One region of the Streptomyces sp. NPDC091682 genome, then DNA from elsewhere that is predicted to be linked to it. Evidence: predicted binding sites of a transcription regulator. Region 1 holds the regulator's gene; the other holds the start of a gene.
The links. Region 1 encodes HspR, which represses chaperone genes until heat shock. Its sites were predicted from a motif close to TTGAGNNNNNNNNNCTCAA; they were not measured.
Positions count from the first base shown of each region.

Region 2: lon (endopeptidase La) is a predicted target of HspR. The motif match lies at 1,889-1,907, and genes of this name have one in related genera.

Region 1 is NZ_JBIVTH010000034.1:30,696-37,041, reverse strand. Features, by position in the region: partial or broken gene ACIQK6_RS40155 (hypothetical protein) at 1-13, opposite strand, end outside; gene ACIQK6_RS40150 (helix-turn-helix transcriptional regulator) at 98-1,174, shown strand; gene ACIQK6_RS40145 (heat shock protein transcriptional repressor HspR) at 1,262-1,732, opposite strand; gene dnaJ (molecular chaperone DnaJ) at 1,734-2,915, opposite strand; gene grpE (nucleotide exchange factor GrpE) at 2,955-3,620, opposite strand; gene dnaK (molecular chaperone DnaK) at 3,620-5,464, opposite strand; gene ACIQK6_RS40125 (sugar transferase) at 5,776-6,309, shown strand.
Region 2 is NZ_JBIVTH010000006.1:7,284-13,629, forward strand. Features, by position in the region: gene ACIQK6_RS15355 (hypothetical protein) at 1-929, opposite strand, end outside; gene ACIQK6_RS15360 (DUF4240 domain-containing protein) at 1,152-1,730, shown strand; gene lon (endopeptidase La) at 1,930-4,335, shown strand; gene ACIQK6_RS15370 (MarR family transcriptional regulator) at 4,452-4,892, shown strand; gene ACIQK6_RS15375 (protein phosphatase 2C domain-containing protein) at 4,959-5,735, opposite strand; gene ACIQK6_RS15380 (nitrate- and nitrite sensing domain-containing protein) at 6,133-6,346, shown strand, end outside.

The sequences.
Region 1 (6,346 bases):
GCTTCGTCCTCACTTGATGGAATCCTCTCCCCCGCGTGACAGACGATGGCTCATTCAGGCACGTCAATGCCACAGGGACGATGCATCATGTTCTTGCATGTTCAGGACCCTGGGGGGTGGAGATTTGACGCGAAGCGAGACAAAAGCGACACATCCCCACCCTGTGACGTCCATGTGCACCGAGGGGGCGCGGCTCTATGCGACCGCACTGAGTACCGGCCGGATCGCCCGGGGCGAGATCCAGAACGCCCCCTGCCTGCTTGAATTCGCTCTTTTGCAGCCCGACCCGGATGACGCGAACCAGCTCCGCCCGGTTCCGCCGTCCGTAGCTCTGGCCCAACGGCTCCATCCGATTGAACGCGAGATCCAGGACCGCCGGCGCAGCGCTGTAGATCTCACCGACACTTTCGAGCCTTTCCTGGCCATCAGCGCACAGAGCCCGGCCAACACCCACGCCATCACGGTGCTGGAGGGCTTCGAACAGATCAACGCCGCGCTGGACCTCGCGACGGCCGAATGTCACACCGAGGTGCTGACGGTCCAGCCCGGCGGCGCCCGGCCCTCCTTGGCCCTCACCCAAGCCCTGGAGCGCGACCAGCCGCTGATCGACCGCGGGGTCAGCATACGGACCCTGTACCAGCACACCGCGCGGCACAGTCAGGGCACGCTCGCCTACGTGGAGCGGATCTCGATGGGCAAGGTGGAGATCCGCACGCTGGAGGAGCTGATCGAACGCCTGATCATCTTCGACCGCACGGTGGCTTTCATCCCGGTGAGCGACGACCGCCGGGTCGCCCTGGAACTGCGCCACCCGGGCTTGGTCGACTACCTCATCAAGGTGTTCGAGCAGCTGTGGCACCGGGCCGTGCCCCTCCAGGAGGAGGTGACGTACCGCAACGCCCCCGGCGGAATAACGGGCGTCCAGCGGACCATCGCCCAGCTCCTGATCGAGGGCCACGTCGACGAGGCCATCGCGCGCCGCCTCGGCATGAACGTCCGCACCTGTCGGGCGCACATAGCCAAGCTCGCCACCACCCTGGGCAGCGGCAGCCGCGCGCAGCTCGGCTACCTCATCGCCCGGTCCGGCATCCTGGGCCGTCCCCTGGGCCCCGAGCAGGACTGCGAGGGGCATCCGGGCCACGAGGACCTCGACCCGGACCGGGAAGGGCTCTGACGCTCCGCCGGCGGTACAGGTGAGAAGACGAAGGCCCCCGCCCGGACGGCTGTCCGGGCGGGGGCCTTCGTGCGTGCTCGGTCGAAGTCAGTCCATCGGCCGCTTGGGGTTGGGGCGCCAGACCACCAGGGCGCTGCCCGGCTGCGGGGGGCTGTACGGGACCAGGTCGCGCCGGTACGAGGCGTGGACCTGGGCCTCGCGCTGTTGGAGGACCGCCGCGGCGCCGTCCACGGCTGCGGCGAGCTCGGCCACGCGCTGCTGGAGCGCGGCGACTTGGTTCTCCAGTTCGATGATGCGCTTGATGCCCGCCAGGTTGATGCCCTCGTCCTGCGACAGCGCCTGCACCGTGCGGAGCAGCTCGATGTCACGGGCCGAGTAGCGCCGGCCGCGGCCGGCCGTACGGTCCGGGGAGACCAGGCCGAGGCGGTCGTACTGGCGGAGGGTCTGCGGATGCAGACCGGAGAGCTGGGCGGCCACCGAGATCACGTAGACCGGGGTCTCGTCGGTGAGTTGGTAACCGCTTCCCAGACGGGAAGACTGTCGTCGGCGGCCGTCCATGTCATGCTCCCTTCGCGGACTCGAACAGCGCGGAGCGCGGGTCCTCGGACCCCGTCGCCTCGCGGTACATCTCCAGGGCCTCGCGGGCCTTGTCGGACAGTTCGGTCGGGACCGCGACCTCCACCGTGACCAGCAGGTCGCCGCGGGTGCCGTCCTTGCGGACCGCTCCCTTGCCGCGGGCCCGCATGGTGCGACCGCCCGGGGTGCCCGGGGGCAGCTTCAGCGTCACCGAGGGGCCGTTCAGGGTCGGGACCTTGATCTCGGCCCCCAGCGCCGCCTCCGCGAACGTCACGGGCACGGTCACCGTCAGGTTGTCGTCCTTGCGGCCGAAGACCGGGTGGGAACCGACATGCACGACCACGTAGAGGTCACCGCCCGGACCGCCGCGCTCGCCCGGCGCACCCTTGCCGCGCAGCCGGATCCGCTGGCCGTCGGAAACGCCCGCCGGGATCCGGACCTGCATGGTGCGGGAGCTGCGGGCGCGCCCGCTGCCCTTGCAGACGTCGCAGGGGGTCTCCGCGATCAGGCCGCGGCCCTTGCAGTCCGCACAGGGGTCGGTCAACGAGAAGCCGCCGCCGCTGCCCCGCGAGACCTGGCCGGTGCCGACGCAGGTCGGGCACACCCTGGGGGTGCCGTTCTTGTCGCCGGTGCCCGAGCAGGCCTTGCAGGGCGCCTGGGAGGACATCCGCAGCGGGACCGTGGCCCCGTCCACCGCCTCCGTGAAGGAGAGGGTGACCTCCGACTCGATGTCCTGGCCGCGGCGCGGCTGGGTGCGGGTGCCCGCCCCGGGGCCGGCGCCGCGGTTGAAGAGGCCGCCGAAGACGTCACCCAGGCCGCCGCCGAAGCCGCCGGCCTGGCCGGCGCCCTGCTGCTGACCCCCGAAGAGGTCGCCCAGGTCGAAGTTGAACGAGCCGCCGCCGCCCGGCCCGGGGCGGAAGCCACCGTTGCCGAACAGGGCGCGCGCCTCGTCGTACTCCTTGCGCTTCTTGGCGTCGCCGAGGATGTCGTTCGCCTCGGAGATCTCCTTGAAGCGCTCCTCGGCCGAGGCGTCGCCCTTGTTGGCGTCCGGGTGGAACTCGCGTGCGAGCTTCCGGTACGCCTTCTTGATCTCGGCCTCGGTGGCGTCCTTCGGGACACCGAGGACCTTGTAGTAGTCCTTCTCGACGAAGTCCTTCGTGCTCATCCCCGGTGTCCCTCCTCTCGTGCTCCTACGTGTGGTGCATCAGCCCTTGTCGGGGGCATCCGCGTCCAAGCCGTCCGGCGCTTCGCCCTCCGCGACCGCCGAGTCGGAACCGGGGGACTTCGGGGCCGCGCCCGGCTGGGGCTCGGCCACCGCGACCCGTGCGGGACGGATCGTACGCTCGCCGATCCGGTACCCCGGCTGCAGGATCGCCACGCAGGTGTCCTCGGTGATGTCCGGCGCGTACGAGTGCATCAGGGCCTCGTGGATCGTCGGGTCGAAGGGCTCGCCCTCCTTGCCGAACTGCTGCAGGCCCATCTTGGCGGCGACGGTCTCCAGCGATTCGGCCACCGACTTGAAGCCGCCGACCAGCTCGCCGTGCTCCCGCGCCCGGCCGATGTCGTCCAGGGTCGGCAGCAGTTCCGTCAGGAGGGACGCGACCGCGATCTCCTTGACGGTGATCCGGTCCCGCTCCACCCGGCGGCGGTAGTTCTGGTACTCGGCCTGGAGCCGCTGGAGGTCCGTGGTGCGCTCGGAGAGCGCGGTACGGGCCTGGTCCAGCTGCGCCAGCAGCGCCACGTCCTGGCTTGCGTCCCCGGCCGGGGCCGCCTCGTCCTTGGCGGAGTCGGCGGCCTTCGGCTCAGCGTCGTTCTGACCGGCGTCGGGGACTTCGGGCTTCTCGTCGAAGCCCGGGGTCTCCTCCGACATCAGGCAGCGCCGCCCTTCGGCTTCTCGTCGTCGACGATCTCGGCGTCGACGACGTCGTCGTCGGCCTTGGCCTGGCCCGCGTCACCGGCACCGCCGGCGGCCTGGGCGGCCTGCGCGTCGGCGTAGATGGCCTGGCCGAGCTTCTGGCTGACCGCGGCGAGCTTCTCCGTCGCGGTGCGGATCTCGGCCGTGTCCTCGCCCTTGAGCGATTCCTTCAGCTCGGCGACGGCGGACTCGACCTCGGTCTTGACGTCGGCCGGGACCTTGTCCTCGTTGTCCTTGACGAACTTCTCCGTCTGGTAGACGAGCTGCTCGCCCTGGTTGCGGGACTCGGCCGCCTCCTTGCGGCGCAGGTCCTCGTCCGCGTACTGCTCCGCCTCCTGGCGCATGCGGTCGACCTCGTCCTTGCCGAGCGAGGAGCCGCCGGTGACGGTCATCTTCTGCTCCTTGCCCGTGCCAAGGTCCTTGGCCGTGACGTGCATGATGCCGTTCGCGTCGATGTCGAAGGAGACCTCGATCTGCGGGACGCCGCGCGGGGCCGGGGGCAGGCCCGTCAGCTCGAACATGCCGAGCTTCTTGTTGTACGCCGCGATCTCGCGCTCGCCCTGGTAGACCTGGATCTGGACGGACGGCTGGTTGTCCTCGGCCGTCGTGAAGATCTCGGAGCGCTTCGTCGGGATCGTGGTGTTGCGCTCGATCAGCTTGGTCATGATGCCGCCCTTGGTCTCGATGCCGAGGGACAGCGGGGTCACGTCGAGGAGCAGGACGTCCTTGACCTCACCCTTGAGCACACCGGCCTGGAGGGTGGCGCCGATGGCGACGACCTCGTCCGGGTTGACGCCCTTGTTGGCGTCCTGACCGCCGGTGAGCTCCTTGACGAGCTCGGCGACGGCCGGCATACGGGTGGAGCCGCCGACCAGGACCACGTGGTCGATCTCGGACAGCTGGATGCCGGCGTCCTTGATGACGTTGTGGAACGGGGTCTTGCAGCGGTCGAGCAGGTCCGCGGTCAGCTGCTGGAACTGGGCGCGCGTGAGCTTCTCGTCCAGGTGCAGCGGGCCCTCGGCGGAAGCCGTGATGTAGGGCAGGTTGATCGTGGTCTCCGTGGAGGAGGACAGCTCGATCTTCGCCTTCTCGGCGGCCTCGCGCAGACGCTGGAGCGCCATCTTGTCCTTGGACAGGTCGACGCCGTGGCCGCCCACGAACTGCTTCACCAGGTAGTCGACGACGCGCTGGTCCCAGTCGTCGCCACCGAGGTGGTTGTCACCGTTGGTGGCCTTCACCTCGACGACGCCGTCGCCGATCTCCAGGAGCGACACGTCGAAGGTGCCGCCACCGAGGTCGAAGACGAGAATGGTCTGGTCGTCCTTGTCGAGGCCGTAGGCCAGGGCGGCGGCCGTCGGCTCGTTGACGATGCGCAGGACGTTCAGGCCCGCGATCTCACCGGCCTCCTTCGTCGCCTGACGCTCGGAGTCGTTGAAGTAGGCCGGGACGGTGATGACCGCGTCCGTGACCTTCTCGCCCAGGTACGCCTCGGCGTCGCGCTTCAGCTTCTGCAGGATGAAGGCGCTCATCTGCTGCGGGTTGAAGTCCTTGCCATCCAGGTTGATCTTCCAGTCAGTGCCCATGTGGCGCTTGACGGAGCGGATGGTCCGGTCCACGTTCGTGACCGCCTGGCGCTTGGCCACCTCGCCGACGAGGACCTCGCCGTTCTTGGCGAAGGCGACGACGGACGGCGTGGTCCTGGCGCCCTCGGCGTTGGTGATGACGGTGGGCTCGCCGCCTTCCAGAACGCTGACGACGGAGTTAGTGGTGCCCAGGTCGATGCCGACCGCACGTGCCATTTCAATTCCTCCAGCTGACTTGAGTGGAACAGACTCAACCATGCCGCATCGCCGCGCCGGCGTCAACAGAGCTGAGTCGAGTCGACTCAACCTTTAGGCCATGCTTACGCGCAACCACCCTGGACTCCGCCCCACATCCCAGCCCCACATCCCACCCCCACACGCCGGCGGGGCCGGACGATTCGGCCTCGCCGGCGCGTGAGGCACGGGGTCCCGGGACGGCACCCCCGATAGCGGCGGGCGCGGCCGAACGGGTCACCGCGGCCGCGCGCCACCACGAGACCGCCGGAAGCATGCGGCAGCGTGCTGACATGCCCCTCACACTCACCGCTCCGCGCGTACGGGTCCCCGCCGCCCCACCGGCGAAGCGGGTGTGCGACCTCGTCGGGGCAGTGGTGCTGCTCGCAGTGCTCGGCCTGCCGCTCGCGGCCATCACCGCCCTGCTGTGGGCGACCCAGGGCGGCCACCCCTTCGCACGGGCGGCCGCGGTGGGGCTGGCCGGCCGGCCGTTCCGCACGTGGCGCCTGCGCACCGACGACGGCACTGGCCGGATCGGTGCGGTCCTGGACCGCTGCGCCCTCGACGGCCTCCCGCAGCTGCTGAACGTGGTCCGTGGCGAGATGTCGCTCGTCGGGCCGCGCCCGGAAACTCGTACGGACCGCCCCGAGCGACTCCTCGTACGTCCCGGAATGACCGGATTGTGGCAGGTCAGCGCGCGTTCGGACCTCCCCTGGGAGGAGATGGCCCTGCTCGACCGGCATTATGTGGAGAACCACTGGCTCGGGATGGACCTCGCGATCCTGGCGCAGACCCCGCGCGCGGCGTACCGGCAAAGGGTCGCCTGAGCGACACAGATCACCGCACGCTCAGCTACATTGCGGC
Region 2 (6,346 bases), on a different contig from region 1:
TCGTACCAGCCGAAGCCGGGTTCGGCCACGGAGATCGCGTCGTCCAGTCGGCCGTCCCGCAGCAAGGTCGAGGAGAGCCAAGCCCGGTACCCGACCCAGTCGTCGGCGGCAATGGCTTCGCGCATCACGGTCTCGGCTTCCTCGGCCCGGCCGTGGTCGCGAAGGGCACCGGCGTAAAGGTCCAGGACGGCGCGCGCGTCCTGCCCGGTGGCCAGCTCGCGCAGCTCGTCGAGCCGACCATGACGCGACAGCAGCCCGGCATAGGCGGTGAGGGTGTTCTGCGTCAGGTAATTGCGTCCGGCTATGTCCTGACCGAGGATCCGGATCGCTTCGTCGGCATGGCCCGCGCGCTCCAACACCTGGGCCTGGAGTTCCTGCGCGTTGTCGAAGGGGTGATTCCACCGGCTCTCGCCCCGGGCGCGGCGCGCACTGTCGGCGTGCGGGGCGATCAGCTGCAGCACCTGCTCGTCACGGTCCCGGCCTTCGGTGATCTCCACGAGGACGGACAGGGTCCACCATCCGTCGATGTGCGGGACGAGTAGCTCGACGGCCTCGCCGACGCGCCCTGCCCTGGCGAGCAAACCGGCGAAGTCATGGGACTCGGCTTTCGAGGTCCCACCGGCTGCGTCCGGGCGTACCAGGTCCAGTGCTTCCTGCGGCCGTCCCGACCGGAGCAAGACGTCAGCCTTCGCCCACAAGGCGGTCGGCCACCCGGTTGCGACGAACGGCTCCATGACCTTCAGCGCCCGGTCGAACTCCCCTCCCCGGCACAACTCCTCCACCGCGCCTTCCGCACAGAACCACTCGCCGCGTTCCGCCGCCGCTCGGATCACCAGTTCCAGGTGGCCGTGCTCCAACAGCAGGTCCACGCTTCTCGGGGCGATGCCGCCGAAGTTGCCCGCCTGCCAGGCAAGATCATCCATGTGCATGAACGGGAGCGTAGATGCACCCGCCGACACGAAGAGATCCACGTCAAAGGACGGGCCATGGCGGGTGCCGTTTCGTATTGCGTCGGCTCCGACGTCCTAGCTGCGGGGCGAAGAGTTGGGTTGCGCCGAGGCATGAGGTCTTTTGCTGGTCTACTTTTCGATTTCCGCCCGCTCTGACAAGGGCTCCGGGGTTTGTCAGTGGTGGTTGTGATGCTGTGCCGCATGAACGAGAAAACCTTCTGGGCGCTCATGGACGGGCTGAGTTGTCACCCCGGTGACCGGCATGAACGGCTGGAGTGGCTGCGTGGGGAGTTGCGTCGCCGGCCGGCCGTCGAGGGCGTGGAGTTTCAGGCGCGTCTGGAAGTTGCGTGCGCGGCGGTCACCACGGGCGCACTGTGGCGGGCGGTGGGCCGGATTGAGGGCGGCTTGTGCTCCGACGACAGCTTCGACTACTTCGCGCTCTGGCTGGTGGCCCAGGGGCGCGAAACGTACCGAGCGGTGCTTGCTGATCCGGACGCCCTCGCTGACGTTGCCGAGGTGCGGGCCCTGGTGGGACGGCACCCGCGGGAGTGGTGCGACGACGAGTGGCCGGAATGGGAGGAGCTCGACTACGTGGCCCAGGAGGTATTCGACGAGCTGACAGGCCAGGAGGACGGCTGTGGGGAGGCGTTCCACGAGGCCCTGGAAGCCGTCCAGGACGCATGCGCGAAGGTCGAAGAAGAGACCGTCACCGTAGAAGCCACGGTGACGGCTGGGACTCCTCGGCTCGACGTCCTCTTCCCCGTAGAAACCACCTCTTAATCGGTTCCTTCGGGAGCCCGGCGCTTCTTCGCGACTTCATCGCGCATGAGGTCGTCGGTGCGTGTGCTGCGCCAGATGGTGCCTTCCTACTTAGGACGGGCCGGCTGCGTTCGCCCCCGGCGAACGGGGCTTGGGGAACATCGGGAGGCGCAGATGCATTGAGTCGGCAGAGCTCAACTTCACTGCCGGAGGGAAGATCATGGCTTCGACGTCCGTCACACTCACCCTGCCCGTACTGCCGCTCGACGACGAGGTCGTGCTGCCCGGAATGGTCGTACCGCTGGACCTCTCCGACGCCGAGGTACGCGCCGCCGTGGAGGCGGCGCAGGCCGCCGCCGGGAAGAGCGGCAGCGGCAAACCCCGGGTCCTGCTCGTGCCGCGCATCGACGGGACGTACGCCGGGACCGGTGTGCTCGGCACCGTCGAGCAGGTCGGCCGACTGTCCGGCGGGGACCCCGGGGCGCTCATCCGCGGCCTCGGCCGGGTCCGCATCGGAGCCGGGACCACCGGCCCGGGAGCAGCGCTCTGGGTCGAGGGCGAGACCGTCGACGAAACGGTGCCCGATCCGCTGCCCGGGGCGGTCACCGAGCTCGTCAAGGAGTACAAGGCACTCGCCACCAGCTGGCTCAAGAAGCGCGGCGCCTGGCAGGTCGTGGACCGGGTCCAGCAGATCGAAGGCGTCTCCGCGCTCGCCGACAACTCCGGCTACTCGCCCTTCCTGACGGTCGAGCAGAAGGTCGAACTGCTGGAGACCGCCGACCCGGTCGCCCGCCTCAAGCTCGCCGTCAAGGCGCTCAGCGACCACCTCGCCGAGCAGGACGTGGCCGAGTCCATCGCCAAGGACGTCCAGGACGGCGTCGACAAGCAGCAGCGCGAGTTCCTGCTCCGGCGGCAGCTGGAGGCCGTGCGCAAGGAACTGCGCGAGCTGAACGGCGAGAAGGACGGCGAGGAGTCCGACGACTACCGCGCCCGCGTCGAGGCCGCCGACCTCCCCGAGAAGGTCCGGGAGGCCGCGCTCAAGGAGGTCGAGAAGCTGGAGCGGGCCAGCGACCAGAGCCCGGAGGGGTCCTGGATCCGGACCTGGCTGGACACCGTGCTGGAACTGCCCTGGAACGAGCGCACCGAAGACGCGTACGACATCCGGGGGGCCAGGGCCGTGCTCGACGCCGAGCACGCCGGCCTCGGAGACGTGAAGGACCGCATCACCGAATACCTCGCCGTCCGCAAGCGGCGCGGCGAGCGCGGCATGGGCGTCATCGGCGGCCGACGAGGGGGCGCCGTGCTCGCGCTCGTGGGTCCGCCCGGTGTCGGAAAGACCTCGCTCGGCGAGAGCGTGGCCCACGCCATGGGCCGCAAGTTCGTCCGCGTCGCCCTCGGCGGCGTCCGCGACGAAGCCGAGATCCGCGGCCACCGCCGCACCTACGTCGGCGCCCTCCCCGGCCGGATCGTCCGGGCGATCAAGGAAGCCGGCTCGATGAACCCGGTGGTCCTCCTCGACGAGATCGACAAGGTGGGCTCCGACTTCCGGGGAGACCCGGCGGCCGCCCTGCTGGAGGTCCTCGACCCGGCACAGAACCACACCTTCCGCGACCACTACCTGGAGGTGGAACTGGACCTCAGCGACGTCGTCTTCCTGGCCACCGCCAACGTCATGGAGGCCATCCCCGAGGCCCTGGCCGACCGGATGGAGCTCGTCCGGCTCGACGGGTACACCGAGGACGAGAAGGTCGTCATCGCCCGCGACCACCTGCTGCCGCGCCAACTGGAGCGGGCCGGGCTCGGCTCCGACGAGGTGGTCCTGGAGGAGGACGCCCTGCGCAAGCTGGCCGGGGAGTACACCCGCGAGGCGGGCGTACGCACCCTGGAGCGGTCCCTCGCCCGCCTGCTGCGCAAGGTCGCCTCGCAGCACGAACTGGGCGAGCGGGAGCTGCCCCTGAGCATCGGCGCCGACGACCTGCGGGCCCTGATCGGGCGCCCGCACCACGTACCGGAGTCCGCCCAGGACCCGGCCGAGCGGCGCACCGCCGTCCCCGGCGTGGCCACCGGCCTCGCGGTCACCGGCGCGGGCGGCGACGTGCTGTTCGTGGAGGCCTCGCTGGCCGACCCGGAAACGGGCGCGGCCGGCCTGACCCTCACCGGCCAGCTCGGCGACGTCATGAAGGAGTCGGCGCAGATCGCCCTGAGCTTCCTGCGCTCCCACGGCGCCGAACTGGAGCTCCCGGTCGCCGACCTGAAGGACCGGGGCGTGCACATCCACTTCCCGGCGGGCGCCGTGCCCAAGGACGGCCCGAGCGCGGGCATCACCATGACCACCGCCCTCGCCTCGCTGCTCTCCGGGCGGCAGGTGCGCACGGACGTGGCCATGACCGGCGAGGTCTCGCTGACCGGGCGCGTCCTGCCCATCGGCGGGGTGAAGCAGAAGCTGCTGGCGGCGCACCGGGCCGGACTGACCACCGTCATCATCCCCAAGCGCAACGAGGCCGACCTGGACGACGTCCCGGCCGAGGTGCTGGAGAAGCTGGAGGTGCACCCGGTGACGGACGTGCGCCAGGTCCTGGAGCTCGCCCTGGCCCGGGCGGAGGCCGCGGTCGTCGCGGCGGCCTGACCCGTGCACGCGGCCCGGTGTCCCGCTCCGGCGGGGTACCGGGCCGTCGGCACACCCACTGCGAAATACTGGCCCCGCATCCACGTGGGTGCCACACAGCATCGAAGGAGCGGGACGTGCACGGGAGCGAAGACCAGGAGTTCCTTGCCCTGGAGCGGGAGCTGTCCGTCTTCCTCCGGCGGGCCCGGGCCTCTTCGGGCGAGATGGCCCGCGAGCTCCACCCCGAGCTGGAGCCCGCCGCGTACGGGCTCCTCGTACGCCTGGAAGCGGCCGGCCGGCAGCGGGCCACCGAGCTCGCCGCCTACTTCGGGGTCGGCAAGGCCACCATGAGTCGGCAGCTGCGGGCCCTGGAGGTGCTCGGCCTGGTGGCCCGCGAGCCGGACCCCGCAGACGGCCGGGCCTCCCTGGTCGGCCTCACGGAGGAGGGCCGGGAGCGGTTCCTGCGGGTCCGCGGAGCGCGCCGCGAGCGGTACATGCGCAAGCTCGCCGACTGGGACCGCGGCGAGGTGGCGGAACTGGCCCGGCTGCTGAACCAGTTGAACGCGGGCGCGGAGTAGGGCGGCGCAGGGACCACCCGTGCGCACGGACGCCCGTGCGCGGGGCCGCCGGGGGGTCGGGGCAGTTCAGAGCTCCGCGTAGACCGCTGACGCGTCGTCGTGCCGCTTGGACCGGGCCGCCGACGGGCGCTTCGCGCCGGACTCGATGGCGCGCACCCGGCCGATCAGGCCCTGCGCCCCCTCTTTCCGCAGCACCGCCAGACAGTCCGCCCAGTCGCCCTGCCCGAAGGTGTCGGTCCACCGGCTCGCCCCGTCCGTGAGCGCGGCCACCGCCCGCACCCGCCCGCGCGGGGTGCGCCCCACAAGCGCCCGGGCCGCCACCGCCGGGTCCGCGGCCGCCGTGAAGAAGCCGCCCTCCGCGTTGCGCAGGGCGTCCGTCGCGGCCACCGAGCCCAGTACTTCCCGTGGAACCCGGTCCAGCCGGTCGTCGAGCACCGCCGTCACCTCGCCGTCGGGCGCCTGCAGGAGCAGCACGGAGTCCGAGAGGACGAGGTGTTCCACGTACTGCGCGTCCCAGCGGACCACGACGACCGTTGCCTGCGGGGTGCGTGCGTGAGAAAGGTCACAGGTGTCGCGGTGGGCGTCGGCCGTGGCGCGGACGGACTCGGCCAGAACCTGATCGAGCCGCATGTCCCGCCGCGATCCGGACAGTTCGGTCAATCGGCCGCCGAGGCGGGCCGCGAACCAGGGCACTCCGTGCACGCATCCGTCGTCGCCCTGCGGCGGGGTGACGCCGTCCAGGAGCACCAGGACGCCTCCTCCCGAAGCGGGGATCGCGGCCGACACCCAGTCCTCATTGGGGCGTTCCTGGTGACCGGGGGCCGAGGCGAGGTCGATGCGCATGTCCGCATTCTGCCGCGCGGGAGGCCGCGGGTGCGGGTAGGTCCGTACCAAATCGGGTGCGCCGGGGCGGCTCCACCCGCCGGCCGCCCGGGGCGGGCGGCGGGTGCCGGGACGGCGGGTCGGTCGTGTGGGCGGGCATCCTGCCAAAGCCCGCATCGATCTTTCAACCACCTGTCCATGGAGGCGCCCCGGCACGGGGTGCCCGAGTTGGTCGGCAACTCATCCGTGATGTTCACTCGTTCGGGTGGCCGGTTGGGCGATGTGCGGCTCTCTTCCCAGCACGCTGCAAAGGTCTGAGGCGGTACGAGGGAGCAGGGGGCGTTTACTTGTTGACCGGCCGTTACCTCGGCCACACGAGTAGACGATCAAGAGCACACGTACAGGATTGCGAGCACCGGTGCAGAAGAAGCGGTCTCGGAAGAACGGCACCGCCGCCGACGGCCCGGCCCCCGCAGGACGCCGCGTCCGCGTGCGCCGCAGGCTGGTCATCGGCGTGGCCGTCGCCGGCCTCACCGTCCTCGTGGCAGGCGCGCCCGCCGTCGTCTCCGCCTCGAGGGAACTGAACGACTCCCAGCACCTGGTCACCCTCGCGGATCAGACCCGGCAGACCC